Regions from separate parts of the Mesorhizobium sp. Pch-S genome, predicted to be linked through region 1. Evidence: riboswitches for the same ligand, from Rfam matches in the RefSeq annotation. Region 1 holds a riboswitch; each other region holds the start of a gene.
The links. A riboswitch is a leader RNA that binds a small molecule or an ion and turns the genes downstream of it on or off. The one in region 1 is predicted to bind cobalamin.
Positions count from the first base shown of each region.

Region 2: linked by a shared signal. The riboswitch ahead of C1M53_RS11350 (ABC transporter ATP-binding protein) and the one ahead of C1M53_RS24050 (CbtB-domain containing protein) in region 1 are both predicted to bind cobalamin.
Region 3: linked by a shared signal. The riboswitch ahead of bluB (5,6-dimethylbenzimidazole synthase) and the one ahead of C1M53_RS24050 (CbtB-domain containing protein) in region 1 are both predicted to bind cobalamin.
Region 4: linked by a shared signal. The riboswitch ahead of C1M53_RS23255 (aromatic ring-hydroxylating dioxygenase subunit alpha) and the one ahead of C1M53_RS24050 (CbtB-domain containing protein) in region 1 are both predicted to bind cobalamin.

Region 1 covers NZ_CP029562.1:5,142,971-5,150,583, reverse strand. The annotation lists gene cbiB (adenosylcobinamide-phosphate synthase CbiB) at 1-625, shown strand, start outside; gene cobO (cob(I)yrinic acid a,c-diamide adenosyltransferase) at 629-1,237, opposite strand; gene cobU (bifunctional adenosylcobinamide kinase/adenosylcobinamide-phosphate guanylyltransferase) at 1,239-1,748, opposite strand; gene C1M53_RS24055 (CbtA family protein) at 1,741-2,517, opposite strand; gene C1M53_RS24050 (CbtB-domain containing protein) at 2,535-2,714, opposite strand; cobalamin riboswitch at 2,748-2,941, opposite strand; gene C1M53_RS24045 (MFS transporter) at 3,020-4,219, opposite strand; gene C1M53_RS24040 (MFS transporter) at 4,377-5,606, opposite strand; gene C1M53_RS24035 (DUF1624 domain-containing protein) at 5,933-6,922, shown strand; gene C1M53_RS24030 (isoprenylcysteine carboxylmethyltransferase family protein) at 6,919-7,389, shown strand; gene C1M53_RS24025 (homoserine dehydrogenase) at 7,436-7,613, opposite strand, start outside.
Region 2 covers NZ_CP029562.1:2,475,512-2,483,124, forward strand. The annotation lists gene C1M53_RS11335 (helix-turn-helix domain-containing protein) at 1-74, opposite strand, end outside; gene C1M53_RS11340 (NAD(P)H-dependent oxidoreductase) at 153-755, shown strand; gene zigA (zinc metallochaperone GTPase ZigA) at 977-2,194, shown strand; cobalamin riboswitch at 2,341-2,547, shown strand; gene C1M53_RS11350 (ABC transporter ATP-binding protein) at 2,621-3,505, shown strand; gene C1M53_RS11355 (ABC transporter substrate-binding protein) at 3,527-4,474, shown strand; gene C1M53_RS11360 (iron ABC transporter permease) at 4,477-5,490, shown strand; gene C1M53_RS11365 (DUF899 domain-containing protein) at 5,646-6,443, shown strand; gene C1M53_RS32490 (hypothetical protein) at 6,440-6,799, shown strand; gene C1M53_RS11375 (ester cyclase) at 6,868-7,254, opposite strand; gene C1M53_RS32495 (hypothetical protein) at 7,316-7,613, opposite strand, start outside.
Region 3 covers NZ_CP029562.1:331,223-338,835, reverse strand. The annotation lists gene C1M53_RS01555 (MFS transporter) at 1-581, opposite strand, end outside; gene C1M53_RS01550 (TetR/AcrR family transcriptional regulator) at 739-1,353, shown strand; gene bluB (5,6-dimethylbenzimidazole synthase) at 1,358-2,095, opposite strand; cobalamin riboswitch at 2,141-2,329, opposite strand; gene C1M53_RS01540 (histone deacetylase family protein) at 2,443-3,369, shown strand; gene C1M53_RS01535 (exodeoxyribonuclease VII small subunit) at 3,373-3,627, shown strand; gene C1M53_RS01530 (DUF2277 domain-containing protein) at 3,702-3,989, shown strand; gene C1M53_RS01525 (helix-turn-helix domain-containing protein) at 4,049-4,423, opposite strand; gene C1M53_RS01520 (MAPEG family protein) at 4,501-4,872, shown strand; gene C1M53_RS01515 (pirin family protein) at 4,998-5,918, shown strand; gene dxs (1-deoxy-D-xylulose-5-phosphate synthase) at 6,009-7,613, shown strand, end outside.
Region 4 covers NZ_CP029562.1:4,962,040-4,969,652, forward strand. The annotation lists gene C1M53_RS23230 (GlxA family transcriptional regulator) at 1-792, opposite strand, end outside; gene fdhA (formaldehyde dehydrogenase, glutathione-independent) at 912-2,102, opposite strand; gene C1M53_RS23240 (aromatic ring-hydroxylating dioxygenase subunit alpha) at 2,140-3,369, opposite strand; gene C1M53_RS23245 (hypothetical protein) at 3,424-3,702, opposite strand; gene C1M53_RS23250 (hybrid-cluster NAD(P)-dependent oxidoreductase) at 3,699-4,799, opposite strand; gene C1M53_RS23255 (aromatic ring-hydroxylating dioxygenase subunit alpha) at 4,810-6,057, opposite strand; cobalamin riboswitch at 6,172-6,377, opposite strand; gene metH (methionine synthase) at 6,445-7,613, opposite strand, start outside.

The DNA.
Region 1 (7,613 bases):
GCTTGACAGCGGCGGTCTCGCTGCCGGGCGAAAGGCGGTGTCGATGATCGTCGGCCGCGATCCGGAAAAGCTCGACGAAGCCGCTGTCGGACGGGCTGCCATCGAGAGCCTGGCAGAGAATTTTTCCGATGGCATTGTTGCCCCCGCCTTCTGGCTTGGCGTCGGCGGACTGGCCGGCGGCGTTGCCTACAAGGCCGCCAACACCGCAGATTCGATGATTGGCCACCGCACCGAGCGCCACGAGGCGTTCGGCTGGGCCTCCGCGCGCTTCGACGATCTCGTCAACCTGCCCGCCTCGCGGCTGACAGGCTTGCTGATCGTAGTCGCCGCGCTTTTCATAAAGGGCGCCGATCCGGCCGAAGCGTGGCGCGCCATGCGGCGCGACGCACGCCATCACCGCTCGCCCAATGCCGGCTGGCCGGAAGCAGCGATGGCCGGCGCCCTCGGCCTCGCGCTTGCCGGCCCGCGTTCTTATGGCGGAGTTCTGGTGGAAGGCCGCCATATGGGAGAAGGCGGCCGCACCGCTGTTACCAGCGCCGACATCCGCCAGGCACTCAGGCTTTACTGGACTGCGGACATGCTGCTCATCGCGCTGTTTGGCGCGCTGGCCCTGCTGATGTGGTGAGCCTTAAAACTCGATGCCCTGCTGGGCTTTCACGCCAGCGGAAAAATGGTGCTTCGTCGCGCCCATCTCGGTGACGAGATCGGCAGCTTCGGTGAGCGTCGGCTTGGCATTGCGCCCGGTAACGACGACATGCAGGTCTTCGCGCCGCTCCTTCAGTGCAGCCACGACCCGATCGACATCCAGATAGTCGTAGCGCAACGCGATGTTGAGCTCGTCCAGCACCAGCAGGCTGATGGACGGATCGGCTATCAGCTCCTCCACCTTCATCCAGGCGGCTTCCGCGGCGGCGACATCCCGCTTCAGATCCTGCGTTTCCCAGGTGAAGCCCTCGCCCATCGAATACCAGATCAGCTGATCCCCAAAGGCTTTGAAAGCGTCCTTCTCGCCGGTGTGCCACTTGCCCTTGATGAACTGCACCACTCCAACGCGCCGGCCGTAACCCAGCATGCGCAGCGCCAGCCCGAAGGCAGCGGTGGTCTTGCCCTTGCCGGGACCGGTATTGACGATGAGCAGGCCTTTCTCGATGGTTTTTTGCGCCACCTCGGCGTCCTGCACCGCCTTGCGCTTGGCCATCTTGGCGCGATGGCGCTCGGCTTCACTGTCGTCGATCATGTCATTTCACCCTGAGCGGCAGGCCGGCAACGGTCAGCACCACATCGTCGGCAACCGCCGCGACTTGCTGGTTGAGACGCCCGGCAGCGTCACGGAAGCGACGCGCCAGCGCATTGTCCGGCACGATGCCAAGGCCGACTTCATTGGACACCACGAACCATGGACCGCGCGGTTTCGATAACAGAGCTGTCAGTCTGGCGCATTCGGCCTCGACATCATGCTCGGCCAGCATGTGATTGGTGAGCCAGAGCGTAAGGCAATCGAGCAGCACCGGTCGCCCGTCCGGCAGGCGCGCCAGCAATCCGACAAGGTCGAGTGGTGCATCCGCCGTTTCCCAGCCTTCACCGCGTCGAGCACGATGATGCGCGATGCGTTCGCGCATTTCATCGTCATACGCCTGTGCGGTCGCGATATAGGTCCAGGGCGCCGGCAAAGCGGTAACCAGCTTTTCGGCATGCGCGCTCTTGCCGGAGCGCGCACCGCCGATGATGAAGGTCAGGCGATCAGGCAAAGCTGTCGCGAAGGCTCGAAGCCTGCCCGGTGAAGCGGCCACGCACGACGCCGACGACCGCTCCCAGAACAACCCAGAACACCAGGTTGGTCAGTGTGACCGCCACCACGAACTGGTGATGCAGGCCTTCCGGGATCGGCGTGTCATAGCTTGCCGGCTGCGGTGCGCCAACGACGTGCGGGGCGACGATCAGCACGATGGCGAGTACCGTGAGCGGCAGGGACCGGCGAAAAGCGATCAGCGCAAGGCCGATGGCCGTCGCGACGACGGTGGAAATCCACCAGGCCTGCCTGGGGATAAGATCGGCCGCAGGCATAGCCGGCAGTTCGGGCGGCAGCCCGAGGCCTGGCGCCAATGTAAACACGGCAAAACCCGCAAGTCCCCAGAACACGCCCTGGCGCCAATTGCCGATACCACCCGCGAATTCCGAGAAGGCAACAAGGATCAGCGCGAAGCCGATACCGGTGACGACATTGGAGAGCACGTTGAACGAGAACCGCTCGACACCGTCGGCGGGTGCCCAGCCTTCCTCTTCCTCCGCCGGAGCAGCTGCGGGAGCCGGCGCAGCCGAACTCATTGCATTGGTGCCCGCATCGGCAGCGGGAGCGACAGGCGCAGCCGTATGCTCATGGCCGCCGGCGGCCTGTTCATACACTTCCGCCTTCAGGATCAGCGGAACGGTGGCGTAGGCCTGCAGGCAGGCGAGAACGATGCCGGCCAAAAGGCCAGCGATCGCCGCGACGAACACGACGTTGCGAAAAACAGACATGGTGGGTTCCCCCTGGGTTAGTGGCAGGGGAACGCCATCGAGTGGCGGGCGTCGTGGGCAGCGTTGTGCACGGCCTCGATATGCGAGAAGCCGGTGAAGCCGATGACGAAGATGCCGAGCAGGCCAGCCATTGCCAGCTGCAGGAAGCGCGACTGCGAAGAGGTCGAAGCGCCGAGAGAAACGGAAGCGGTATTCATGGTCTGTCCTTTCGCCCTCCACCCGAGGGCATTACCGTCATTGCCGTCGCCGGCAGGTCTCCTGGCTTGCGGATCAGCGCCCTTCCCCACCTTCCCGAGGCGAACCTCAGTGGCATTGGAGAGGACTACCGCTCACAGTTGCGGGGGCAGCCACGGCTTCGGATGGTTTCCCCCTCCCCACCGTATTCCCTCTTGGTCCCGAAGGGACCGACGACGGCTGGAACTATAGAAAGAATCGTGGCGTCCGGCAAACCAAATTCCGCCATCGCCAGACGCATCAGCGTCATTGACGATCGGTTGGCGTCCTACATCGATTTCGGCAGATACAGCCAGGTAACAACGGCGCAGACAGCAGCAAGACAGCCAAGGGTGGCAAAAACCGATCCCAGGCCGAAGAAAGCCAGCACCAGCGAATAGACCAGGGGCGGCGTCAGCTCCGAGAAATCGAGATAGGTGCGGTAGACAGCGGCCATCTGTGGCCGCTCATAGGCGCGCACCGATCGCATGAACGCCGTGGAACCGATGGCATCGAGCGCGATGGTGAACAAGGCGCCGACCAGGAGCAGACCGGCGGTGGCTAGCGGAATCAGTTCGCCGATGGCGCCGGCAAGCCACAGCGACACCGCCATCCCGACAAAGGCCAGCGTCATTACGTTGCGCGCGCCGTAGCGCTTGCCTGCCCTGCCCCAGAAAATGGCAGCAAAGAGGAGAGCGTTGCCAGCCGAAACCAGCAGGCCGCCGGCGAGTTCACCTTGCCCGGTGATGACCATGAACAGCGGACCGTACACAAAGAACGTCGTCCAGTAGCAGGAACGGCCGAACGCGATGAGCCAGGCGAGCCGCAAACGAGGCTGGCTGACGAAGCGCCCGATATTGGCGAACGGATTGATGGGGCGGCTCTTGCCCGGCACGATCATCGGATTGTCGCCAAGCCGGTAGTACCAGAACAGCGCAAGCAGGCAGAGCGCGAAAACAGCCACGGCTCCGTGCGCGGCGTAGATGCCGTAACGCGTATAGAGGAAGATACCGAGCGTCGGGCCGCTGGTCCAGGCGATCATCGACCATGCCATGCGCAGCGACTCTGCCTGCATGAGGTCGGTCTTGCGGATATGATCCATGATGTAGAGGTTGAGCGTGATCGACAGCGCGCTTGCGCCCATCACCCTGCAGAGCATGCCGATAATCTGGCCCGGCAGCGAATGGGTGACGAAGAACAGCGAGCCGATCCCAAGCAGCAGCGCGCCGGCCGTGTAGACCCATCTGCGCGCGAAGCGATGGATCAGCATGGGCATGAACAACGTAACCGAAAGACCCAGCAGCGACACGATCGTATAGAGGATCGAGACCGTCTGCTCGTTCTTCAGGATCTCATAGGCCTGGATCGGGATGACCGAGGCGACCGTGGCACGCGCAGCGGATTCGATGGCGTAAAGCGAGGCAAAGGTGCGCGCATCCGCCGGCGGAACCGCCGGTAGCCAGATCGGATGGCGGACATGCGTGGACATGAATTCCCAACTAACGACTCGCAAAGGGAAACTTGCGTCGCCAATGGCCGGGCCGGTAGCAGGAAACCGACGTGCTCGCGCCGGATTGCGAAGCCGGCCAACCACTTTTCGTCGGCTGGCACAACGGCAGGCCCACGCATCAAGCCTGCGGGGTCGATCAGTTCGTTCTTCGCGAGGCGGGATCGACAAAAGCCACGACAACCGCGGCTGCCAGGGCCATCGCCGCGACGATCAGCATCGCGCTCAAAATCGTACCGACAGTTGCCGGTCGGTTGAGGAACTGCCCGGCAACAGCAACGATCAGTGCGGCCCCACCAATCGACATTGCCGCCGCCAATCCCGCGGCAGTGCCCGCCATGTCCTTGTGGCTGGACATGACGCCCATATTGGCAGCGGGCAATGTCAGCCCGTTGCCAAGGCCAATGAACATGCATGGGCCGAAGAAGGCCAACGGATGCGTCATATCGACCCCGTACAGGAGCAGGCCAAACAGGAGCCCGACACAGGTCAGCAAGCGAGCAGCGATGAGCAACGTGGCCCGGGGCACCTTTGAGCCGTAACGGCCGGTCAGAAAACTGCCACAGATAAAACCCGCGGGAACCATCCCCATGAACAGGCCAAGCGTCGCGCTCGATCCACCAACCGCCAGAGGTGCGCCGGCCAGGAAAATGTAGAGTATCCCTGACGAAGGCGCCATTACGAGTACGTACGCCCAGAAACCGGCGGAGCTCAGCAGCCGTGCATATGCGCCGAGATAGGTCCCGCCCCGCCTGACAGGAGAGGCTGTTTCGCTCAATTCTCGTTTCGATAAAGACAGGATAATTGCGCCAAAGGCCGCAAGAACGACAAAGATCGTTCGCCACCCCAGGAATTCATCCAGCGTCCCTCCCAGGGTAGGACCGAGCATGGGCGCCATGGCCCATGCCATCGCCGCATAGCCCACCCGGCTCGTCCCATCATGCCCGTCCGATGTTTCCCTGATGGCGACAAGAGCCACGCAAAAGCAGGCGGCAATCGAAGCTTGCATCGCGCGGAACACGAGGAAAACAACAATGTCGGGAGCAAACGCACAGCCGATCGAGGCCAGAATGAAGACAGAGAGCGAGACAAGTGCCACCGGTCTGCGCCCGAAGCGGTCCGACATTGCGCCGGAGACCAGCTCCACGAGCGCGGTCACAATCGCATACCCGGCGACCGCAAGGCTGATCAGTTCGAAGTCCACATCGAACTCCATCGCTATCTTGGGCAGTGACGGCGAAATGATGTTGACCGGCAACACCGAGAGTGCGGACAAAAGGACAAGAACGACAAATCGAGATTTCGAAATGCCGCCCGAGGTCTCTGCATCCGGCATACCCGAATCCGGGGGATGACGATCTTTCGTCATGATCGCTTCCTTGGTTTTGTGGTGGTCAGCAGATCGGACGTGGCCGCTCCGATCCGAGGGCAATAAAAAAGGCTCCGTCAGGAGCCCGTTTGCCGCGCATGGGTGCTTTCGCCGGATGGTTACACCATCCTGCCCATGCGCCTTCCTACCACGATAGCGATCATTTCAGCATTCATCGTTGCATTGCTAGACGGAGGCGGCAGTCTGGTCAACGCTTCGGAAGTCCATTGCTACACCCGGCCGCCCGGAAGAAGAGCCGCCAACCACTCTCGCTTAGCCCACATCCATGCTAGGCATTGAGCAACTGCAACTTCGAATCCCGCCGCATGAACCTTCAACAGCAGACAATTTCCGCCCGGCGCATTACCCTGATCGATGCCCTGCGCGGTATCGCGCTTCTGGCAATGGCCAGCTACCACTTCACCTGGGACCTCGAATTCTTCGGTTATGCGAGCCCCGGATTGACGGCACACGGCCCCTGGAAGCTCTATGCGCGCTGCATTGCGTCGAGTTTCCTTTTTCTGGTCGGCGTCTCGCTGGTGCTTGCGCACGGCGACCGCATCCGTTGGCAGGGCTTCTGGAAACGCTTCGCCATGGTGGTGGCCGCTGCCGCGGCAATATCCCTGGCGACTTATCTCGCCACGCCCGGCGGCTTCATCTTCTTCGGCATCCTGCATCAGATCGCCCTGGCCAGCGTGCTCGGCCTGCTGTTCCTGCGCGTGCCGGCACTGCTCACGCTTGTTGCCGCCGCGCTGGTCATTGCGGCTCCCTTCTATCTGCGCTCGCCTGTTTTCGATCATCCGGCACTTCTGTGGGTCGGCCTCTCATCGGCCGATCCGCGCTCGAACGACTATGTGCCGCTGTTTCCCTGGTTCGGCGCGGTGCTGATCGGCATCGGCCTGGCCAAGATCGCCAGGGCAGCCGGCTTGTTCGAACGACTGGCAAACGTCTCGCTCGGCCAGACGCTTGAATACCCACTCACCTTCATCGGTCGCCACAGCCTGGCTTTCTACCTCATCCACCAGCCGGTGCTGATAGGCTGTGTATGGCTGTTCGCGCAGGTCTGGCCTGCGCCCGCGCAGGATCCGAAGCTCGGCTTCACCAATGCCTGCCAGGCATCGTGCCAGGACAGCCGCGACGCCGCCTTCTGTGTGCGCTATTGTGGTTGCATGCTCACCGCGGTCGAGAAGGACGGCCTGCTGACAGGCATCATGAAGGGCGACCAGCCGGCTTCGGCCAGGACGCGCATCAGTGATCTCGCCAGCACATGCACGGTTCAGACCGAGGACGCCATGAGCCCTGGGGAACCGCAATGACCGATGCCGCACGCCTGCCGTTTCCTTTGCCGCCCATCGTCTTCCTGATCGCATTGATCATCGGGGTGGGCCTGGGTGTTCTTTATCCCCTGCCCTGGTTCGGTGATGTCCTCGGCGACATCCTGTTCGGTTTCGGTTGGCTGGCTGCGCTGGGCGCGGTGGCGTTGTGGTTCACCGCAATCCGCATGATGTACAGGGCCAGAACGCCATTGAACCCGGTCGCCATGCCGGCGCATCTGTTGACCAGCGGACCATTCGGCATCAGCCGTAACCCGATCTATCTGTCTCTGGCGACACTGGTCATCGGTATCGGGCTTATCACCGGCAACGTCTGGCTCATCCTGCTGGCATTTGCAGCAGGATTGGTGACGAGCAGGTTGGTGATCCGGCGCGAAGAAAAGACCCTGGCCGGCAAATTCGGCAAGAAGTACCACGACTACGCGAAGCGCGTGCGCCGCTGGATCTGAGGTCTTTTTGCCTCATCCGATGTCGTTGGATAGGCGACAGACGTTCTCAGCCGGCCCGTTCGATGCGGATCACCTGTGCCTTGTCGGTGAGGTGACCATCCTTGGTGATCGCTTCGACCGCCTTGCGTACCGCCGCTTCAGTGGTTTCATGCGTGACCAGGATGACGGTCTTCTTGTCGACCGCCTCCGGCCCGACGGCGTGCTGAACGATCGATTCCAGTGAG
Region 2 (7,613 bases), 2.7 Mb from region 1:
AGCTGTCGATGTCGTTCTTCGCGCAACAGGCGCTGACGGCGCGGGCGCGCATTGTTCGCATGGTCGCTTGACATCGCTATATACCAAAAGTAACTTACTAAAAGTATATAAGCTGATCCACTTCTCCGCAACACCCTCCAGGGAGCCCCGTCATGCACGCGCTCATCGTCGTCGCGCATCCCGATGCCAAGTCGCTCACCCACAAGATCGCAGCCAGCGTCGCCGAAGGAGTTGCCGCATCCGGCAACAGTTTCGAGATCGCCGACCTGGCCGCCGAAGGCTTCGATCCCCGCTTCAACGCAAGTGACATCGCCACCTTTCAAGGCAAGGCGCCTGCTGCCGATGACATTGCGGCAGAGCAGGCGCGTATCGACCGTTCCGATACGCTGGTGCTGGTCTATCCGGTCTACTGGTGGTCGATGCCTGGATTGCTCAAGGGCTGGATCGACCGTGTGTTCATGAACGGCTGGGCCTATGACGAGCCCCCGGGCGGCAAGCTGACCAAGAAGCTGCAGCGGCTGAACGTGCATCTCGTCGCGATCGGCGGGGCCAGCCAGCGCACCTATGCCAGACACGGCTATTTCGGTGCGATGAAGACGCAGATCGACCACGGCATTTTTGATTATTGCGGCGCCAAGGTGGTGACGTCCGAACTGCTGCTTTTCCCGGAAATGCAGGATCATACGCAGCTTCCCGCCGAGGCTCATGCGATAGGCAACCGGCTGTTCCTGAAACAGCAGCGCGCCGCGGCATAAAACTCCCTGCCGCACGAGACCTCTGAAGGAAGCTCTCGTGCGGCAAGGACCGTCGACCTTGCAAACGGACCTGTTTTTCTCCCTGACCGCATGCAGCTTGCCTTTCGATTTTGTTATGTTACAACGTAACAATCTCGTTGGTGACCTCTTCCCGAATTTGGTCGCTCCTCCCAAGGCGGACCACTCCAGGTTCACCTCACTACAGCCTCTGGAAAGCAGTCATGCCCACGCACAATCGAAGGCGTCTTCCCGTAACCGTCCTTTCCGGATTCCTGGGCGCCGGCAAGACCACACTTCTCAACCACATCCTTCACAATCGCGACGGACGCCGGGTTGCCGTCATCGTCAACGACATGAGCGAGGTCAACATCGACGCCGCGCTGGTACGCGACGGGGGTGCCAATCTGTCCCGGACCGATGAGCAACTGGTCGAGATGACCAATGGCTGCATCTGCTGCACGTTGCGTGACGACCTCCTTGCGGAAGTGCGCCGGCTCGCCGAACAGGACAGGTTCGACTACCTGCTGATCGAGTCGACAGGCATTTCGGAACCTCTGCCGGTTGCCTCGACCTTCGAGTTTCGCGACGAAGCAGGCAACAGCCTTGCCGACGTCTCCCGTCTCGACACCATGGTGACGGTCGTCGATGCCGCGAACCTGCTGCGAGATTATTCGTCGTCGGATTTCCTGCGCGACCGCGGCGAGGCACTCGGCGCTTCGGATGAACGCGTGCTCGTCGATCTCCTGGTCGAACAGATCGAGTTTGCCGATGTCATCGTGCTCAACAAGGTTTCCGATACGCCCGCAAAGGATCTCGACCTGGCCCGCAAGATCATCCGTTCGCTCAACCCGCAGGCCGAGCTCGTCGAGACGGATTTCAGCCGCGTGCCGCTCGACAAGGTGCTCGACACAGGCCGTTTCGATTTCGAGCAGGCCGAACAGCATCCGCTCTGGTTCAAGGAACTGAACGGCTTCAAGGACCACGTCCCCGAGACAGAGGAATACGGCATCCGTTCCTTCGTCTACCGCGAGCGCCGCCCGTTCGACCCCTTCAAGCTGCAGGCATTCGTCGGGCGGCCATGGCCAGGTGTGGTGCGCGCCAAGGGTTTCTTCTGGCTGGCGACACGCCCCGACCATGTTGGGGAATTGAGCCAGGCCGGCGCTCTGGTACGGACCGGCAAACGCGGGCTCTGGTGGGCAGCGGTCCCCCGAAAGCGATGGCCCGACAACCCGGCATGGCGGGAAGCCATGCAACCCTATTTCGATCCGATGTGGGGCGACCGCCGCCAGGAACTGGTCTTCATCGGCTGCGACCCGATGGACGAAAGCCGAATTCGTGCCGAACTCGACGCCTGCCTGGTCGATGAGCCCGTCTTCGCGCCGCAGCTGTGGCGCGATCTTCCGGACCCGTTTCCGAGCTGGAGCGGGCAGGCCGCATGATCGTCAAATCGCTGATTTCCCTGTTCAAGGGCCGCCACCAGGACTGCGACTGCCACCCGCGGCGCGCCCGCTACATTCCGCCAGAGGAGCGGCGCGCCACCGCAGGTCCCGGACACGAATCGCCATTGCCAGGCGGCAGCGGTCACAATAGGGTCCCCGGCGATGGTGCCTCGAATCGAAAGGTCCGGGGTGAAAAGGGAATACGGTGAAGCCCGCGAGGGCCCAGACCGTGGCTGCCCCCGCAACTGTAAGCGGTAGCAAAGTCCGAGAACGCCACTGGCCAAGGTGCCGGGAAGGCAGGACAGCGCAACGATCCGCGAGCCAGGAGACCTGCCATCGCAGTGAGTTGACCGGACGGGGTGTGCCGGGAGGACGCTACAAGGACGGCACAGCCCGTCATTCTGGCCATCCTTCCGCACCTGATCGATGAGGGATCAGTTGGAAGGGTTTGCCGTTTTTCAGCGTGATGGGGCGACGCGTCCTTTCGACGGCGCAACGCAACGCGCCGCAGAAGCTGCTTTCACGAGCGCTGTTGTCCTGCAGGCGCGCGACCTTTGCTATCGGCCGGAAAAAGGCATCACCCTGGTCGACAGTGTCGGTCTCGACGTGCGCGCCGGCGAAAGGCTCGCCATCATCGGTCCAAACGGCGCCGGCAAGACGACGCTGATGCGCATGCTGTGCGGCATGCTCAAACCTGTCGGCGGCATGGTCAGTCTCGACGGCGAACCGCTCGACCGCCTGCCGATGGCGGAACGGGCCCGCCGCATCGCCGTGGTCGGCCAATCCGATCAGCCGGATGCCCAGCTAGCTGTCCACGACTATGTCGGGCTCGGCCGTATCCCCCATGCCGGACTTCGTCGTCGCAGCGACGACCGCAATGTCGTGATCGACGCGCTGGAGCGAACCGGCCTGCTTGCCCTGCGCGACCGCCGCATGGGCTCGCTTTCCGGTGGCGAGCGCCAACGCGCGCAGCTGGCGCGGGCGATCGCGCAGCAGCCGCACGTGCTGTTCCTTGACGAGCCGACAAACCATCTCGACCCGCGCGCCCGCGGCGAATTGCTGGAGTTCGTCGCCAGGTTGGGCATCGCAGTCGTCACGGTGCTGCACGATCTGCCGCTGGTTGCACCCTTCGCCACCCACGTTGCCGTAATGAGCAGGGCGCGCCTCGTCGCGCTCGGCACGCCGCGCGAAACGCTCACGGCAGAGCTGGTGCGCGAGGTCTTTGGCATCGACGTGCTCAGACTGCCTCATCCGGACGAACAGGATCGCGAACTGACGGTCTTCGACGTGCCGATACGCCTTTCCCGCTGAACCGATCCATCCGGAGCCGCCATGAAACGCCTCGCTTTCTGCCTTGCCGCCACGCTTCTTTCGTCTGCTGCCTTTGCCTTCCCGGTCACCGTCGACAGCTGCGGCATTCCGGTGACTTTCGACGCCGCCCCGAAACGCGCGGTGATCAACGATCTCAACATGTCGGAAATGGCCTTTGCGCTCGGCCTGCAACCGGAGATCGTCGGCCTGACCGGCATCACCGGCTGGTACAAGGTCGACGACGCCTTCAAGAAGGCGCAAGGCTCGATCCCGGAACTCGCACCCAAATATCCGACGCTGGAGAACCTGCTGGCGGTCGAGCCCGACTTCTTCTTTGCCGGCTGGTACTACGGCATGAAGCCCGGCGGCGACGTGACGCCCGACACGCTGGCGCCACACGGGATCAAGACGCTGGTGCTCAGCGAAAGCTGCGTCCACCTCGACAAGAACCGGCCGGCGGCTTCGATGGATCTGCTGTACGGCGACGTTGAGAAGCTCGGCAAGATCTTCGGCAAGGAGAGCGAGGCCCACGCACTGGTTGCCGGATGGAAGGAAAGGCTCGCCGCCATCACCGCCAAGGTCGGCAGCCGCAGCGGCACACGTGTGTTCCTCTACGATTCCGGCGAGGACAAACCTTTCACTGCCGGCAAATTCGCGATCCCCACGGCAATGATCGAGGCGGCCGGCGGCAGGAACATCATGGACGACCTGCCCACCAACTGGGGCAACACGGACTGGGAAACCGTCGCTACCCGCAACCCCGAATTCCTGGTGCTGCTCGACTACCAGGATGACGCCGGCTACCGGAAGCTGCTGAACTTCCTGAAGACGCATCCGGCGATGAAAGAAACCGACGCCGTCAAGAACGAGCGTTTCGTTGCCCTGCGCTATGCGGAGCTGACGCCCGGCCCGGCCAACATCGAGGCCATCGACAAGATCGCCAAGGCGATGCACCCGGAGGCCTTCTGAGCGTGCCCAGCCGATCCTACGGCTTGGCCATCGGCACGGGTCTGGCGCTTGTCATCCTGCTGGCGCTCCTCTCCATCGCCTATGGCTCGACCGTCATTCCGCTCGGTGACGTCATCGCAGCACTCGCCCATGCCGTTGGCCTGGACGCTGGCGGCGTGACTGCACCGGTGGAGAAGATCATCGTCGACCTCAGGCTCCCGCGCGCCATCCTCGCCATCTGTGTCGGCGCCGGCCTTGCCGTGGTCGGCGCGCTTCTGCAGACGGTGACGCGCAACGACCTCGCCGATCCGTTCCTGTTCGGCCTGTCCTCGGGTGCCGCTGCCGGTGCAGTTTCGGTGATCACGGTGTTCGGCGACCGCCTGGGTGTGTGGACGCTTCCGATCGCCGCTTTCGTCGGCGGCATCCTCACCGCCTTCGTCGTGCTGCTGCTTGTCAACCGCATACGCGGCCAGGGCCCGGAGCGATTGATCCTTGCCGGTCTTGCCGTCTCCTTCCTGTTCACGGCGCTGACCAACTATCTGGTCTTCGCCGGTGACCAGCGCGCCGCCCATTCAGTGCTGTTCTGGACGATGGGCGGGCTGGGCCTCGCCCGCTGGGGCAATATCGGCCTGGCGGTCGCCGGGGCAGCCGTCATTCTCGTTTTCGCGCTGCGCTATCATCGCTGGCTTGACGCTTTCCTGGCCGGCGAGAACACCGCGGAAAGCCTCGGCGTTCCGGTGGTGCGCTTCCGGACGCTGACCTTTCTCGCCGCGGCGCTGTCGACGGCGATCCTGGTTTCCGTTGCCGGTGTCATCGGCTTCGTGGGATTGATGATCCCGCATGTCGCGCGCCGCTTCGCCGGCCCGTTGCATCTGCGACTGGCCATTGCCTGCGCCGTCTTCGGCGCGGTGCTCCTGCTTGCCAGCGACCTGCTGGCACGCACGCTCCTGCCGCCGCAGGAATTGCCGATCGGCATCATCACCAGCTCGATTGGCGCGCTGTTCGTGGTCGCCACCCTGCTGCGCAAGCGGTTCTGAACCGGAAGCCATTCCACCGCCTTGGAATAGCGCCACACTTGTTACTCACACTGTTCGGCCTCCGAAGGCACACTGCCCGACACCAGCACCGGGTGATGAGCGACGACGCTTCCGACCTCGGGCACGGCATCGCCCTGACAAGGAGGTTCAGAACAATGACCACATCCGCCGAAAACAAACGCGACGAAATCCTGGCTGCCCTGCACAGGCCGCCGGTGGTCACACCGGAAGCGTGGGAGCAGGCGCGTCAGCAGCTGCTCGTGAAGGAGAAGGCCCACACGCGCGCCCGCGATGCACTGGCCGCGGAGCGCCGCCGCATGCCGTGGGTGGAAGTGACCAAGGACTATGTCTTCGAGACCCCGAACGGCAAGGCAAGCCTGCATGACCTGTTCGCGGGCCGCCGGCAGCTCATCCTTTACCGCGCCTTCTTCGAGCCCGGCGTGTATGGCTGGCCTGACCATGCCTGCCGGGGCTGCTCGATGGTGGCCGACCAGGTCGCCCATGTCTCGCATCTCAATGCCCGCGACACCACGCTGGTCTTTGCCTCGCGCGCACCGCAGGCGGACATCCTGCGTGTGAAGGCCCGGATGGGCTGGGACCGCATTCCCTGGGTCACCATCGTCGACAGTTTCGACGTCGATTTCGGCGTGGACGAATGGCACGGCCACAACGTCTTCCTGCGCGACGGCGATCGCATCTTCCGCACCTATTTCATCGCCGATCGTGCCGACGAACAGATGGGCGGCACCTGGAACTATCTCGACATCACACCGCTCGGCCGCCAGGAAGTCTGGGAGGATTCGCCCGAGGGCTATCCGCAGACCCCGACCTATAAATGGTGGAACTGGAACGACAGCTACGTTACCGAAGCAGAGCCGGACAAGGGATGGGTCGCGATTTCAGACGCCGGCGAAGAAGCGATGCGCGCCAAAGCAACGAGTGCGAAATCATGAGCCGCTCGTGCTGCTCCATCTGGGCCGACGAGGAAACCCCTCGCCGGACCAGTGCCCGCACCGGCGACAGCGTGAAGCCCGTCGGCCATGCGGCAGCGCCAACCGCAACGGACGGTACTGCGCTCGACCATGCACCCGCGCTGGCGGCGTCGGACTGGCTGGCACTGGCGGCTTCGCCGACTTTTGCCGCCATGGCCTTGCTGACCGGCATCACGGGTGGACCAGCCGAGATGCTGTGCTCATCCGCGACGGGAATGCCGCTCGGTGGCATGGTGGTGATGTATCTGCTGATGAGCGCCTTCCATCTGGCGCCATGGCTGAGGCTGGTACGGGCGGGTCGTTCGGCGGATCACTGAGGACAGGGGCATGACCGAGCCTGCATGACCCAGCGTCCGGTGATCTGCGACGCTGTCCTTCGAGGACGTCAAAGCTGTCGTGCGATCGAGGCCTTGTCGATGATCGACCAGACCTTTTCGATCCTGCCGCCGGCGAATTCGTAGAATACGTTCTCATCGAACTGAACCCGCCTGCCGTTGACGGGCAGGTCGAACAAGGTGCCGGTCGGCGTGCAGTCGAACCGCAGGCGGCTGGCGATATGCGGCGGATCGGCGATCAGCCGTTCGATCCGAAAATGAAGATCCGGGATCGCACGAAAGTCGCCCTCGAGCATCTTACGGTAGCCGGAAAGCCCGACTTCGATACCATTGTAGCGGACATCGTCATGAACGAACCGCCGGAGTTCGTTCCAATCCTGCCGGTTCAGGCAGCCAATATAGGCCCGATAGGCGGAGACCAGCATCTCACGTGTCATTGTGTATCCCTGGGCGCATCCCTGGACGTATCCCTGGTGGGTTCGTCGATGAACAATGCGGTCAAAGGGATCCGGTTGCCTGCGTTCCCTTTATTGACTTCTCCGCCGCTGCTTCGCGCAGCACCTTGATCACCGCGCTGGGTTCTTCGGCACTGAACCCGGCATCCCTTGCGCGCCGAAAGACGCCGGCAGCGAAATCCGGAAACTGCGCGCCTATCCCGAGATCGCGTGACGTCTCGGCAAGCAAGCCGACATCGGAACTGATGATCCGGATCGTGGCCTCCGCATCGCCAAAACGATCCTCGGCGATGACGCGCCCCATATGGCGCATATCTTCGCTGAAGAACGCGGCCATCCCC
Region 3 (7,613 bases), 1.8 Mb from region 1:
TCGCTCGACCGTTGCAGGATGAAGGCAGCCATGCCGAAAGCCAGCAGAAGCGTGCTCGCCAGCATGCCGGCTTCCGGGAACAGCGCCACGCTGAGGCCCACCGAAAGCGAGGCGCCGGCAATATAGACCAGTTCATCGGCGACCGACTCGAAGGCAAAGGCCGTGTTGAGCTCAGGACGATCGCGGAATTTTTCCGTCCAGCGCGCACGCACCATGGCCGGCACGCTGGGCATCGCCGCGGCCAGGAACGCCGAGACGAACAGGGTCCAGCTTGGCCAGTCATAATGGGTGGCCGCGAGCAGTGTGAGGAAGGCGATGACCGAGATGATCGTGGTCGGGGCGGCCACGGCGGTCTGGCCGAGCCGGTCGATCCATCGCGAGATCTGCGGGGCGGCAAACGCGTTGGTCAAGGCGAAGGTGGCCGATACGGCGCCGGCCAGCCAGTACTCGCCGCGCGCCTGGGACAGCATCGCGACAATACCGATGGGAGCCATGGCGATAGGCAACCGTGCAAAGAAGGCGGCGGCTGCGAAGCCCTTGGCTCCGGGGACTCTGAAGATTTCACCATAAGGATTGCGCATGGGAGCACTCCTGGAAATTTGAGGGTGCGCCACTTACATACGTGGCGTATGCGAATGAGATAATTGCATACGCCACGTATGTCAATTAATATACGCCGAGTATGTGAAAAATATACGCGGCGTATGTAAAAAGCAGAAGCGGCAAGGGAAAGAACCAATGAGGACAGCCCATAAACCCCGCAGCGAGATGATCGCCGAGACGCGTGCGAAGCTGATTTCTTCCGCGCGACGGGCCTTTGCGACAGTTGGCTATGCGAATGCGTCGATGGATGATTTCACCGCGGACGCGGGGCTGACGCGCGGCGCGCTGTATCATCATTTCGGTGACAAGAAGGGGTTGTTCGAAGCCGTGATCGCCCAGATCGATTGCGAAATGGCGGCGCGTCTCAATGCTGTCTCTGCCAAGGCCGAGACGCGTTGGCAGGGCTTCATGGACGAGAACATCGGCTATGTCGAAATGGCGCTGGATCCGGAAGTCCAGCGCATCGTGCTATGTGATGGGCCCGCTGTCCTTGGTGATCCGGCGCAATGGCCAAACGCCAATGCCTGTATCCTGTCGATAACCAGGAACCTTGCAGCGCTGAAGGAAGAGGGGGTTATCCGCCGCGACATCGATCCCGAAGCGATGGCACGGCTGATCAGCGGCGCCTCGCTCTATGCTGCGCAGTGGATTGCAAACTCCGATGATCCTGCCGCCATCTCGACAAAGGCGGTCAACGCGTTTCGCGCGCTCATGGAAGGTTTGCTGGTGGACGGCAAGACTGCCGTCTGACTTCTCACCCTCTGTTTGCGATCGCGTTGGCCGCGGCTTTCAGCGCATCCTCGCCGACGCCGGCATAGGTCTCGCTCATGACGAGGTCGGAGAGCGGCAGGCGCGAGCCCCAGCCATTGCGTTCGAGGTCAGGTTGGCTGGCGAATTCGGAGACGTGCCCGACACAAAGATAGGCGACCGGCACGACATGATCGGGGATGTCGAGCAGGTCTTTGAGCGCATCGGCGTTCAGGATGCTCACCCAGCCGACGCCGATCCCTTCGGCCCGTGCTGCCAGCCAGAAATTCTGTACCGCGCATACCGTGCTGAAGAGATCCATTTGCGAATTGTGCCAGCGCCCGAGCGGCGAGTTCTCGCTGCGCGAGCGATCGCAGGTGATGCAGAGATTGAGTGGGCTTTCGCAGATGCCTTCGAGCTTGAGCTTGCGGTAGAGCGCCTGCCGATCCTCCGCAATATGCGGCAGTTCTTGGGATCGGGCTGTCAGGAAAAGATCGCGCACCGCCGCGCGCCGTTTCTGGTCGCGGATGACAATGAAGTTCCAGGGTTGCATGAAGCCTACGGACGGCGCGTGGTGCGCGGCCATGAGCAGGCGGGAAAGCACCGCGTCGTCGATCGGATCGGGCCGGAAATGGCTGCGCACGTCGCGGCGTGTGAAGATGGCGCGATAGATGGCTTCTCGCTCAATATCTCCGAAGCCAAAATCTCCGAAGGAACGACATGTGTGATTGCGGACGGCGTTCATCGCGTTTCCCTTGCGATCGAAACAACGTCATCAGCCCGTCCATGCGGATGACCATTCCTGCCTGGCCGGTCTTCTGGCTCGGGTTCGTCCCGCTTGTCGGCGCCTTCCCGTCCGTTTTCACGGACAGTGGCTTTTGCCGAGCGGTCCCCCTTACAGCGTTGGGCACGCCACGGATTTTCACCGTGTTCCCGATTCTCCCGCCTCGCGGCAGGCACCTGACAGTGCGGCGAAACTAGCTGAGTTTGCGAGCAAAGACAGCCCTGATCTCGACGTCGGATGACGCCTTTTCCCCAACAGGCTGTCACCTGTCGCGTGGCCATCATCTCCATTGCTGATAAGGTGCCCCCATGACGACCCGTCTCTACACCCATCCGATTTTCCTGGAACACATCACGCCCACCGGTCATCCGGAGCGGCCGGACCGGCTGCGCGCCATCGAACGGATATTGGATGACGAGGCCTTTGCCGCGCTCGACCGGCAAGAAGCGCCGATGGGCGACGAGTCGACTGTCCTCTATTGTCATCCGAAGGATTTCGTCGAGCGCGTGCGCAAGGCGATCCCGTCAGACGGCATCGCCGTCATCGATTCCGACACGGTGGCGAGTCCGAAAACCTGGCAGGCGGCGCTGACCGCCATTGGCGCCGCCAATGCCGCCGTGGACGACGTTTTCACCGGCAAAGCGGACAATGTCTTCGTGGCCGCGCGTCCGCCGGGCCACCATGCCGAGAAAACCACCGCCATGGGTTTCTGCCTGTTCAACACGGCCGCGATCGCCGCTCGCTACGCGCAGGAAAAACACGGCGTCGAGCGTGTCGCCATCGTCGACTGGGACGTGCATCACGGCAACGGCACGCAGGACATCTTCTGGGACGACCCGTCAGTGCTGTATTGCTCGACGCATCAGATGCCGCTTTATCCGGGCACCGGTGCCAGAAACGAGACCGGTGCCGGCAACATCGTCAACGCGCCGCTGGCGCCGGCGACGGGCAGCGATATCTTTCGTGAGGCATTCAACACGCGTGTCCTGCCGGCGATCGATTCCTTCGCCCCGGACCTCGTCATCATCTCGGCCGGTTTCGATGCGCACCATCGCGACCCGTTGGCCGAGATCAACCTTGTCGAGGATGATTTCGACTGGGCGACCGGGCAGTTGATGGATCGCGCCCGCCGTCATAGTTCAAACAGGCTGGTCAGCTTGCTGGAAGGCGGCTACGACCTGCACGGATTGGCATTTTCGGTCGCAGCGCATGTCGGCCGCCTGATGAAAGGATGAGCCATGGCTGAGGAAGCGAACCAGGACGTCAAGGCGATGAGCTTCGAGCAGGCGCTGGATGCGCTGGAGAAGATCGTCGACGATCTCGAACGCGGCGACGTGCCGCTCGACCAGTCTATCCGTATCTATGAACGGGGCGAGGCGCTCAAGGCGCATTGCGATCGCCTGCTCAAGGCTGCCGAGGACAAGGTGGAGAAGATCAGGCTCGCCCGCGACGGCAAGCCTGTCGGCACCGAACCACTGGACGGGGAACAATAGTTAGGGCGGAATACCGAGCGCATTCCGCTCAAACGGGGCAGGGACAACACCGGGCATATCAAAGGGAGATATCCATGTGTCGTAACATCAAGCCGCTCTTCAACTTCGAACCGCCGGCGACGGATACCGAAATTCACGAGGCGGCGCTGCAGTTCGTGCGCAAGATCAGCGGCTCCAACAAGCCTTCCATGCGCAACAAGGAAGCCTTCGACCACGCGGTGCGGAGCATTGCCAATGCAGCGCACGACCTGCTTGTCGTCCTTGAGACCACACAGCCACCGCGCAATCGCGAGGAAGTGGCGGCAAAAGCCCGCGCCAAGTCGGCCGAGCGGTTTGGGCCCAAGCCGGTACCTGCCCAGTAATGCCATGATCGCGCCCATCGGACAGGCTGCCGCAGTGCGCATCACGACACCGATGTGATCTACTTCGGCTTGTCGAAATCCCCGGGCCGGGCAGCGTAGAACCGTTCCGGCGGTGTCCAGCGCTCGGACAATTCTTCTTGACCCCACCGTGCGAGCGCCTGAAGGGCTGGAATGAGTGCCGCACCTTTGGCAGTCAGCGCGTAGGCGCCACGGGTCGCACCTTGTCGCGCCTTTGTCTGTCGGATCAGGCCGGCACCCTCCAGACGGCTCAACCGCTCGGCCAGTATGTTCGTGGCGATCTTCTCGGCCATCGCCAGGAAGTCGGAATAGCTGGTCGCTCCCACCACCATCGAGCGGATGATCACGAGCGACCACTTGTCGCCGACGATGTCGAGCGCCGAGGCAATGGGACAGCCGGTGCGGAACTTGGTCATGACGCAGCATGATTTTCTAACTTGCATTTTGCAAGTAAAAAATGGTTAGCTTGCGAAAACGCTCATTGGAGGGGGAAATGCTTCCGGTTACGTCCATCGTTGCTGCATTGGCGGCTCTTTCGCTGGTCGCCCTGAGCATTGCGGTCAGCTTGCGCCGCAAGAAGGTCGGCGTGCGTCTTGGCTTCGGTGAAGACCCGACGCTGATGCGGCGCATTCGGGCGCAGGGCAATTTCACTGAATATGTGCCTCTGGCTCTGATCGTGCTGGCGATCGCCGAATACCGGCAGGCACCGGCGGTCCTGCTGTGGACGATCGGCGGACTGCTCATCGCCGGCCGTTGCTTGCACTTTGCCGGCATCATGACGGCCAGGACACCACTGAGCGCGCCGGGAATGGCCGGCACCTACAGTGCCCTGATCATCGGCGCGATTACGCTGCTTTCCATCTGAACGGCATTCGTAACCACCGAATTCAGCGGATCGGTGAACGCATCGTCGCCACATCCCGCGGTTTGCCCTGGGGAGCCGGAGGTATAGGTTCTGTCTGCAAGTCATCAACAGATGGAGCCCGCCCGATGAGCTTCTTTCCCGGAAACGACCCCGAACCCGGCGATGCCTTTTCCTGCGACGCCATCGAGCTGATGGTGGTGCCCAACGCCAAGGACATCGGTGGTTTCGAGGTGCGCCGCGCCTTGCCGACAGCCAGGCGCCGGCTGGTCGGTCCTTTCATCTTCTTCGATCGCATGGGCCCCGCCATCCTCCGCGCCGGCAAGGCGCTGGACGTGCGCCCGCATCCGCATATCGGGCTCTCCACCGTTACCTATCTGTTCGACGGCAAGATCAGGCATCGCGATTCGCTGGGCACCGAGATGGTCATCTCGCCCGGTGACGTGAACCTGATGACGGCAGGTCGGGGCATTGTCCATTCCGAGCGCACGCCGGAGGAAATGCGTGGTGCGCCGATGTCGATGTCCGGGCTGCAGACATGGATCGCGCTGCCTGACAGGCACGAAGAAATGGCGCCCGTTTTCGAAAACACTGCCGGCGCCGAATTGCCGGAGTTCAACGCCGGGGGCGTATCGGGTCGCCTCATCATCGGCGAGTTGGAGGGGCGCCGCGCACCGGTGACCACCTACCACGACACGCTGTACGCCGATATCCGGCTCGAGCCCGGCGCAAGGTACCGTATCGCCGCCGACGCCGAGGAGCGTGCCATCTATGTGCTCGAGGGGGTTGTCTCCATCTCCGGCGACAGTTTCCCAGAAAACCGGCTTCTGGTGTTTCGCCCGGGCGACGAGATCATCGTTTCGTCGGAATTGGGTGCACATTTCATGTTGTTCGGTGGCGCTTCACTGGGGTCTCCACGCTACATCTGGTGGAATTTTGTTTCCTCATCGAAGGAACGCATCGAACAGGCCAAGCAGGAATGGAAGACTGGCCGGTTCGATATCGTTCCGGGCGATGAAAAGGAGTTCATTCCGCTGCCTGACAGGTGAGCGTGTCATTGCGGCACATTTACTTTCGTCGGTCGGAGGCCTATTCGATTTTTTGAATATTCTTGAACGTGAGCTCGAACGGGCCAGCCATTGATCGCCAGACCCCAAACGCCGCTTCTCGACAAGGTCCGCATTCCCGCGGATATGAAGAAGCTTTCCGAAAGTGACCTGCCACAGCTCGCGGAAGAGCTGCGCACGGAACTGGTCGATGCCGTTTCGCAGACCGGCGGACATCTCGGGGCAGGTCTCGGCGTCGTCGAACTCACCGTCGCGCTGCACTATGTCTTCGACACGCCGGATGACAGGATCATTTGGGATGTCGGTCACCAGGCCTATCCACACAAGATACTGACAGGCAGGCGCGACCGCATCCGCACCTTGCGCCAGGAGAACGGGCTTTCCGGTTTTACCAGGCGTGCGGAAAGCGAATACGATCCATTCGGTGCCGCCCATTCCTCCACATCGATCTCGGCCGGTCTCGGCATGGCCGTGGCGCGCGATCTTGCGGGCGGCAAGAACAATGTCATCGCTGTCATCGGTGACGGTGCGATGTCGGCCGGCATGGCCTTCGAGGCGCTGAACAACGCCGGCGCGCTCGATGCGCGCCTCATCGTCATCCTGAACGACAACGACATGTCGATCGCCCCGCCGACCGGGGCCATGAGCGCCTATCTGGCGCGACTTGGATCGGGCAAGACCTATCTTGGCCTGCGCGATTTCGGCAAGAAGCTGACATCCTATCTCGGCAAGCGCGCCGACCGCGCAATCACCCGCGCCGTCGAGCATGCGCGAGGCTATGTCACCGGCGGTACCTTGTTCGAGGAACTTGGCTTCTTCCACATCGGTCCGATCGACGGCCACAATCTCGAGCATCTCATTCCGGTTCTGAAGAATGTGCGCGACAATGGCAAAGGTCCCGTCCTGATCCATGTCGTGACGCAGAAGGGCAAGGGTTACGCGCCCGCCGAAGCGGCAGCCGACAAATACCACGGCGTCAACCGCTTCGACGTCATCACGGGTGCGCAGGCGAAAGCCCCGGCCAATGCGCCGACCTACACCAATGTCTTTGCCGAAAGCCTGATCCGCGAAGCCTGCGAGGACGACAAGATCGTTGCCGTTACAGCGGCCATGCCGACAGGCACCGGCCTCGATCTGTTCGGAGAAGTCTTCCCGAACCGCACTTTCGATGTCGGTATCGCCGAGCAGCACGCAGTGACCTTTGCAGCCGGCCTTGCCACCGAAGGCTACAAGCCGTTCGCCGCGATCTACTCGACCTTCCTGCAGCGCGCCTACGATCAGGTCGTGCACGACGTCGCGATCCAGAAGCTGCCCGTGCGTTTTCCGATCGACCGTGCCGGCTATGTCGGCGCTGATGGCGCCACCCATTGCGGTGCGTTCGACACCACCTTCCTTGCCTCGCTGCCAGACTTCGTCGTCATGGCGGCCAGCGACGAGGTGGAATTGCGCCACATGGTGCGCACCGCCGCCGAGTATGATGAGGGTCCGATCTCGTTCCGTTATCCACGCGGCAACGGCATTGGTATCGACATGCCCGAGCGTGGCTCGCCGCTGGAGATCGGCAAAGGCCGCATCGTTCGCGAAGGCTCCAAGGTGGCGCTGCTCTCCTTCGGCACGCGCTTGCAGGACTGTCTCGCAGCGGCCGACGAACTCAGCGCGGCAGGCTTGTCGACGACC
Region 4 (7,613 bases), 180 kb from region 1:
TGGCGACATTCCCGCCTTTTCCTTGAAAAGGCGCTCGAGTTGGCGCCGGCTCACGCCTACTTGCCGTGCCAGTTGGGTGATCGGGATGCGGTCGTTGATATGCTGCTCCATCGCCAGCAGCGTCGCCTTGATACGGACGTCCTCCGCTTCGTCGGCAAATGTGCGCCTCGCCTGCAGATGGAAGGGGGAGCGGGCGTGGTCGATCTGGAGGACTTCCAGCGCGTTGCGTTCGGCATCCTCGCTGATGTGGCTGCGCACGATCAGCGCCGCCATGTCGGCCGCGCTGCTGCCGCCGGCGCACGAGCCACGGTTCTCGTCGAGATGGAAGATCCTGTCCGAGCGGACGACATGGTCGGGAAACCGGTCCTGGAAGTCGCGCGCATGGAGCCAGCTGACACAGCACTCGTGGTTCTTCATGAGACCGGCATCAGCCAGGATGAACGTGCCGGTGCACAGGCCAATGAGCGGTACGTTTGCTGCTGCAGCGCGACGCAGATAACGCGTCGTCTCGGCATCGACGGGCTCCTCCACATTGAGCAGTCCGCCGACCACCACGATATGGCTGAAATGGGCCGGGTCCACGAAACCGGACGTCGGAACGACCTGCACGCCGCAGCTCGATTTCACGGGGTTCTTCGAACTTGCCAGCACATGCCAGTCCGCGCTGACGCGACCCGACCGGTCGAGTTCGTCGCTTGCCAGCCGCAGCGTGTCGATGAACAGCGCGAAGGCCGACAGGGTGAAGGAGCGGCCGAGGATAAAACCCACGCGCAGCTTTGCTGGGGAATTCATGGATCTATCTCCTGGCTCGAACACAATCCGGCAGCCTCCCGTTCCCATCGGAAAGCGGCGCAGGCCACCGGTTCTCCCAAAGCCTGCGCCAAGGCTGCGACATTTTTAGGTCGTACCGATCAGGCAGCTTTCGAAATATCGCCATGCGGGTCAAGCACGTACTTGACCGCCGCGCCCTGGTCGAAGCTCTCGTAGCCTCGCGCGGCGTCCTCGAGCGAGATCACCCTGGCGTTGACGATATCGGCGATCGGCAGGCGGTCATGCAGGATGGCCTGCATCAATTGCCGATTGTATTTGAGCACCGGCGTCTGCCCGGTGTGGAAGGATTGCGCCTTGGCCCAGCCGAGTCCAAGACGCAGCGAGAGGCTGCCGTGCTTGGCAGCCGCGTCGACGGCACCTGGGTCTTCCGTCACATAGAGCCCGGGAATGCCGATCGAGCCGGCAGCACGGGTGATCTCCATCATTTGGTTCAGCACGATCGCCGGCTGCTCGCCGCCGCTATGGCCGCGGGCCTCGAAACCGACCGCGTCGATCGCGCAATCGACTTCGTTGGAGCCGGTGATTTCAGCGATCATGTCGCCCAGCCTGTCGCTTTTGGAAAGATCGACGGCTTCGAAACCCACCCTGGCGGCATGGGCAAGCCGCTCCTTGTTGAAGTCGCCGACCATGACCACGGCAGCACCCAGGATTCGCGCCGAAGCGGCCGCGGCGAGGCCAACCGGTCCGGCTCCGGCAACATAGACGATTGAGCCGACACCGGCGCCGGCGCGGACAGCGCCATGGAAGCCGGTCGGCAGGATATCGGACAGCATGGTCAGATCGCGGATCTTTTCCATCGCACGGTCGCGATCGGGGAACTTCAGCAGGTTGAAGTCGGCATAGGGCACCATGACGTAGCGGGCCTGACCACCGATCCAGCCGCCCATGTCGACATAGCCATACGCGCCGCCGGCGCGGGACGGATTCACGGTCAGGCACACGCCCGTGTCCTGTCCCTTGCAGCAGCGGCAACGTCCGCAGGCTACGTTGAAGGGCACGGAGACGATATCGCCGACCTCGAGCATTTCGACGTCGCTGCCTTTTTCGATCACCTCGCCGGTGATCTCGTGGCCGAGTACCAGGCCTGCCTCGGCCGTGGTGCGACCGCGAACCATGTGCTGATCGGACCCGCAGATGTTGGTCGAAACCACCTTGAGGATCACCGCATGCTCGATGCGCCGGCCATCCGGGGCTGCGAATTTGGGATCCTCGATGTCCTGGACTTCGACCCTGCCTGGGCCGAGATAGACCACGCCTCTGTTCCTGCTCATCCTATCCTCCCTGTTCGATTTCCAGCCGAGTCATTCGCTACGGACGGGCGATCTCCTCCAGATACCAGTTGATGTAGCGAAGCTCGTTGTTCTCCATCGGCGCGATCGGGCCGGGCACGAAATAGTGCGAGCGCACGCCGCGCGCGGTGTGCTCGATGATCTTCTTGTCCTCCTCGGTGGTGACCTTCCAGAGCCAGGTCAGCTTTTCCAGGTCGTAGTCACGGCCTTCCTCGGCGTCGCCACGCACGAGCCAGATCAGCTCCATCTCGCATGTATCGGCGGTCTTCGGAATGAAGCGGTAGATCATGCCATGATCGGGGTAGCAGACGAGGAAGGTGCTGCCGCCGAGATGGATCGAGGTGACGCCGCCGTCATACTCGCTGAACCGGCCCATCAGCGGCGCAATCGGCTTGCCGTCCTGGCTGCCGGTGGAGACGCCGTCATAGAGTGCATAGCGGAACGTGTGGATCGCCTCCTGACCCGCTGCCGAGTTCTGCCAGCGATCGCCGCTGACCACGTCGATACCCAGCGCGCAGGTCCGCGCCTCCATTGCCTGGTTGAGCTTCTCGATCATCTCGAGCGGCTGCTCCAGGGCATGGGTCTGGGAATATTCGGGATGAGCCGGTCCGCAATGATAACACTCGACGTAGTTTTCGACAGCCAGCTTCCAGTTGGCCTGCAGCGGATAGAGTTCGCGATGCGCCACCTTCGCTTCGCCCCAGCCATACTGGCCGCAACTGGTGCGCAGTGATTGCTCGATCGGATCGAAGTCGAGCGGCGTCTCGGCGAAGGAGATGAAGACGAGCCCGGACGCGACCCGAACGTGCAATTTCTTCAGCCCGTGTTCGTTGCGGTCGAAGTCCTTCGGCATCAGCCGCGCGGCGCGCAGCGAGCCGTCATTGCTGTAGGTCCAGGCGTGGTACGGGCAGACGAAGAAGCGTGCGTTGCCCTTCGGCTTGGTGCAGACCTCGGCGCCGCGATGCCGGCACACATTGAGCATCGCGTGGATCGCGCCATCGGCGGCACGTGTCAGGATGATCTGCTCGTCGCCCAGCCGGAACAGCTCGAAGTCGCCTGCATTGGGAATGACGCTCGCATGCGCCAGGCAATGCCAGTGCCGGCGAAACAGGCGTTCCATGTCGCGCTCGAAGATCGCGGGATCCATGTAGAACGGCCGGACCAGGCCATGACCCGGCCGGTGCGCTGCGATCAGGTCGCCGATCCTGTCATCGGCGGCGGATGTCTGTTGAAGATGCAAGATGCTCATCGCTGGCTGCTCATCATTGGCTTGGGAGGGCTGGCGTAGGGTTGGGTCTGATCTTCAAAGATTGGGAACGGGTCTGGGCCAGTCGTCCGAGCAGGCGACAGCCGCCAGAAGACTGCGAAGCACCGCAACGCCCGGGTGGAGTGACCCACGACGATCGATCAGCTCGATCTGTCGTTGCGCGGCAATCTCGAGACAGATGCCTGGCGGCACGGACATCAGCCAGTCGGCAAAGACTTCTTCCGGCGGCGGCAGCGGCGAGATCGCTGCCATCGTCTTGGCGTCGACCTTATGCGGTCGCGTCGCGACCATTTTTTCGTCGTCGCGGGTGGTCATGCCTCGATCTCCAGTGGAGTGAGCGGTTTCGAGCAGCAGGCGAGGATGTAGCCGTCAGCGATCTCCTCATCGAGGATGCCGCCGTTGTGGTTCATCTCCACGTTGCCCGAGACCTTCCGGACACGACAGGTGCCGCACAGGCCGAACTCGCAGGCCGCCGAGATGCGAACGCCGCTGGCACGCGCGGCCTGAAGCACTGTCTGACCGGGGACACAGTGCCCATCGACATCGGAACTGGCGAAGCGGACCGGGAGTGCCGCCTCGGCAGGTTGTGCAGGGTTCGCCTCCGCCGCTCCCGGTGATGGCACCTCCACTGGCGGAGCGCCGAAACTCTCCTGATGATAGTGGGCCATGTCGAAGCCGGTGGCTTCCAGCATGGTGCGCACGGCGCGCATGAACGGATCCGGTCCGCAGCAGAACACCTCGCGTTCGTGGAAGTCGGGTGACAAAAGCGGCAACCTGACGGCATCGATCCGTCCCATATGGCCGAACCAGCTTTCGCGGCTCGACCGCTCCTCGATCATGAAACCGAGCGACAGGCCGGGCATGTTGGCGCCGAGCAGCTCCAGTTCCTTGCGGAAGATGATCTCTTCCGGCCGCCGGGCGCAGTTGACGAAGGCGATGTCCGTCCATGGTGCGCAGTCGTTCAGCCAGCGCAGCATCGACATCATCGGCGTGATGCCGGAGCCCGCCGAAATGAAAAGATACTTCGCTGCGGCATGGTTGTGGTGCGAGAAATCGCCCGCCGGGCCGCGCGCCTTGATGCGCGACCCGCGCTTGAGATTGTCGAACATCCAACGCGTGCCGATGCTGCCGGCCTGCGCCTTGACGGTTATGGAGATCGAGAGCGGTCGCGACGGGGACGAGGCCAGCGTATAGGTGCGCATCAGCGGACCGTCGGCTGTCGGCAACTCCAGCGTGATGAACTGGCCCGGCTTGTAGCGGAACCAGGTCTGCGCATCCGAGCGGAAGGTGAAGGTCTTCACGTCAGGCGCTTCGTCGGTGATGCCGGCCACTTCCAGCACCTGCAGGCGATCGTCCCATGGCACCATCTCGTCGAGATGGCGATAGAGGTGGATGCTCGTAACGGCGTTCATTGGAGCGGCCTCAAGCGACGCTGCGCAGCGCTGGTCTTTCGCCCTCGGTGAGCCGGGGCTCCATGAAGCGCGCATACCATTCGACGAACTGGATCACGCCGCCTTCATGCAATTCGGAATACGGGCCCGGCTGGTAGGCCGGCGAGTTGATACCGAACGCGTTCTCCTCGACGATGCGGCGATCCTCGTCATTGGTCAGCGTCCAGACGTGGATCAGGTTCTGCAGGTCGTAGTCGACGCCTTCCACGGCATCCTTGTGCACCAGCCATTTGGTGGTCACCGCCGTCTCGGTGGCGCTGATCGGGAGAACGCGGAACGTCACCGCGTGATCGCCCAGTATGTGGTTCCAGGTCGTCGGATAGTGGTAGAGCATCAGGGTGCCGATGCGGTCGGTGGCGACACCGTCGGACAGGTTGCGCTGCACGGCGCGCTGGCCGGTCATGGTGTAGCTCACCGCATGTGGAAGCAGTGGCGCCCGTGTCGTGCGGTACTGACCGGCCGTATCGATGACGAAGCGCGAAGGCAGCCCGTCGGCTTCGCAGCGTGCCCAGTGTTCCAGCAACTCGGGGTCATCCTCGACACCGTTGACGCCGGTCACGGTCGGCGCTTCAGGGAAGGTCTTGCAGAGCTCCGGATGGTTACCCGCGCAATGGTAGCATTCGCGGTTGTTTTCCCAGACCAGCTTCCAGTTGCCCTTTTCGACGATCGTGCTTTCGAAGGCGATCTTGGCGTCGGCCAGGCGATGCGGCAGGAAGTAGGGCTCCATCATCTGGCGGAAGGGAGCGAAGTCCGCCGGCTGGTCGGCCAGGCAGACGAAGATGTAGCCGCCGGCGCTTTCGCAGGCGACCGGCTTCAGCCCGTAGTCGTTGCGGTCGAAGCCTTCGGCCATCTGCCGGGCGAACAGAAGCTTGCCGTCGAGGTCGTAGGTCCACTGATGGTAGGGGCAGACCAGACGGGCAGAGGTGCCTTTGTCGACGGTGCAGACGCGGCTGCCGCGATGGCGGCAGGAATTGTGGAAGGCGCGGATCTTGTTCTCGCGGTCACGCACCAGAACGATCGGGTAGGCGCCGATCTGGACGGTGAAGAAACTGCCCGGCTTGGCGATCTCGCAATCATGTCCGACGAACAGCCAGTCGCGGTACCAGATCAGCTCCATGTCGAGCTTGAAGAAATCCGGATCGGTGTAGAAGGGCTGTTCCAGCGAGAAGCCATCGCGCCTCGCGCGGATGAGCTTCAGCATTTCATGACGTGCGTCCATGTCCTGTCCTCGTCAAAGGACTGAACTGGTGGTGATGGAGGGTAGATGGCCATGTTGGACGGTCTTTGACCGGCGCACGGCTTTCTGCCTCTTGACCGCCCACCGCGATCAGTCGAGTTCCAAAAAGTCCAGGGCTGGTTTCCGGGCTCCGAAGCTGTCCTTGTGGACCGTCTCGACACCTTCCCAGGCTTTCGCCCAGTGGTCTGTCGTCGAGACAGAAGCTTCGCTACCGTTGCGGGGGCAGCGCCGGCGTCAAACCGGCTTCCCAATTATCCCTCCGGCGGGGTTCGCCGGAGAGCACCTTGAACGTGCCGATCTGATCACGGACGCCGCGCCGGTGCGATGACGAAAGCGACATCGGCGCAGTGCAAAGACGACAGGCCGGAATTACTCGGCGGCCTCGGCAAGAGGCGAGGGCACATAGTTGAGGATCGGCCCAAGCCAGCGCTCGACATCCGCGACACTCATGTCCTTGCGCCTGGCATAGTCCTCGACCTGGTCACGTTCGACCTTGGCGACGCCGAAATAATAGCTCTCGGGATGCGCGAGGTAGAGGCCGGAAACCGACGAGCCGGGCCACATCGCCATGCTCTCGGTCAGGCGCACCCCAATCCGCTCCTCCGCCTGCAGCAGATCGAACAACGTCACCTTCTCGGTATGGTCCGGTTGGGCCGGATAGCCGGGGGCCGGGCGGATGCCCTGGTAGGGCTCGCCGATCAGGTCGTCCGGCGCGAGGTTCTCGTCGGGTGCATAACCCCAATATTCCTTGCGCACCTTCTCGTGCAGGCGCTCGGCAAAGGCCTCGGCGAAACGGTCCGCCAGTGCCTTGACCAGGATCGAATTGTAATCGTCGTTGGCGCGCTCAAAGCGTTCGGCGATGGCCACTTCCTCGATGCCCGCCGTCACCACGAAACCACCGATATAGTCCGGCTTGCCGCTGTCCAGCGGTGCCACGAAATCCGAGAGCGCGACATTCGGTTTGCCGTCGCGCTTGCTCAGCTGCTGGCGCAGCGTGAAGAAGGTGGCGAGCTCGCTGTCCCGGGCCTCGTCGGCAAACAGCTGGATATCATCGCCTGTCGTGTTGGCGGGCCAGAAGCCGAGAATGGCTTTCGGCGCGAACCACTTCTCGTCGATGATCTTCTTCAGCATCGCCTGCGCGTCGTCGAACAATTGCCGCGCCGCCGGCCCCTGCTTTTCGTCCTCGAGGATCCTGGGATAGCGCCCCTTCAGTTCCCAGGTCTGGAAGAAGGGCGTCCAGTCGATGTAGCGGGCGAGTTCGGCCAGGTCCCAGCTTTCGAACACCCGGGTTCCAAGAAAAGACGGCTTCGGCGGCTGGTAAGCGGTCCAATCGACCTTGTGGGCGTTGGCGCGCGCCCTGGCCAGCGGCAGCCGTTGCTTTTCGCGTTCCGAGCGCTCATGCGCCTCTGTCACCTTGCGATACTCTGCCTGGATCGTCTCGACATATCCGGCCTTCATGTCGGGGGAGAGCAGGCTGGAAACGACGCCGACCGCGCGGCTGGCATCGGTGACATAGACGGCCTGTCCCTTCTGGTAGC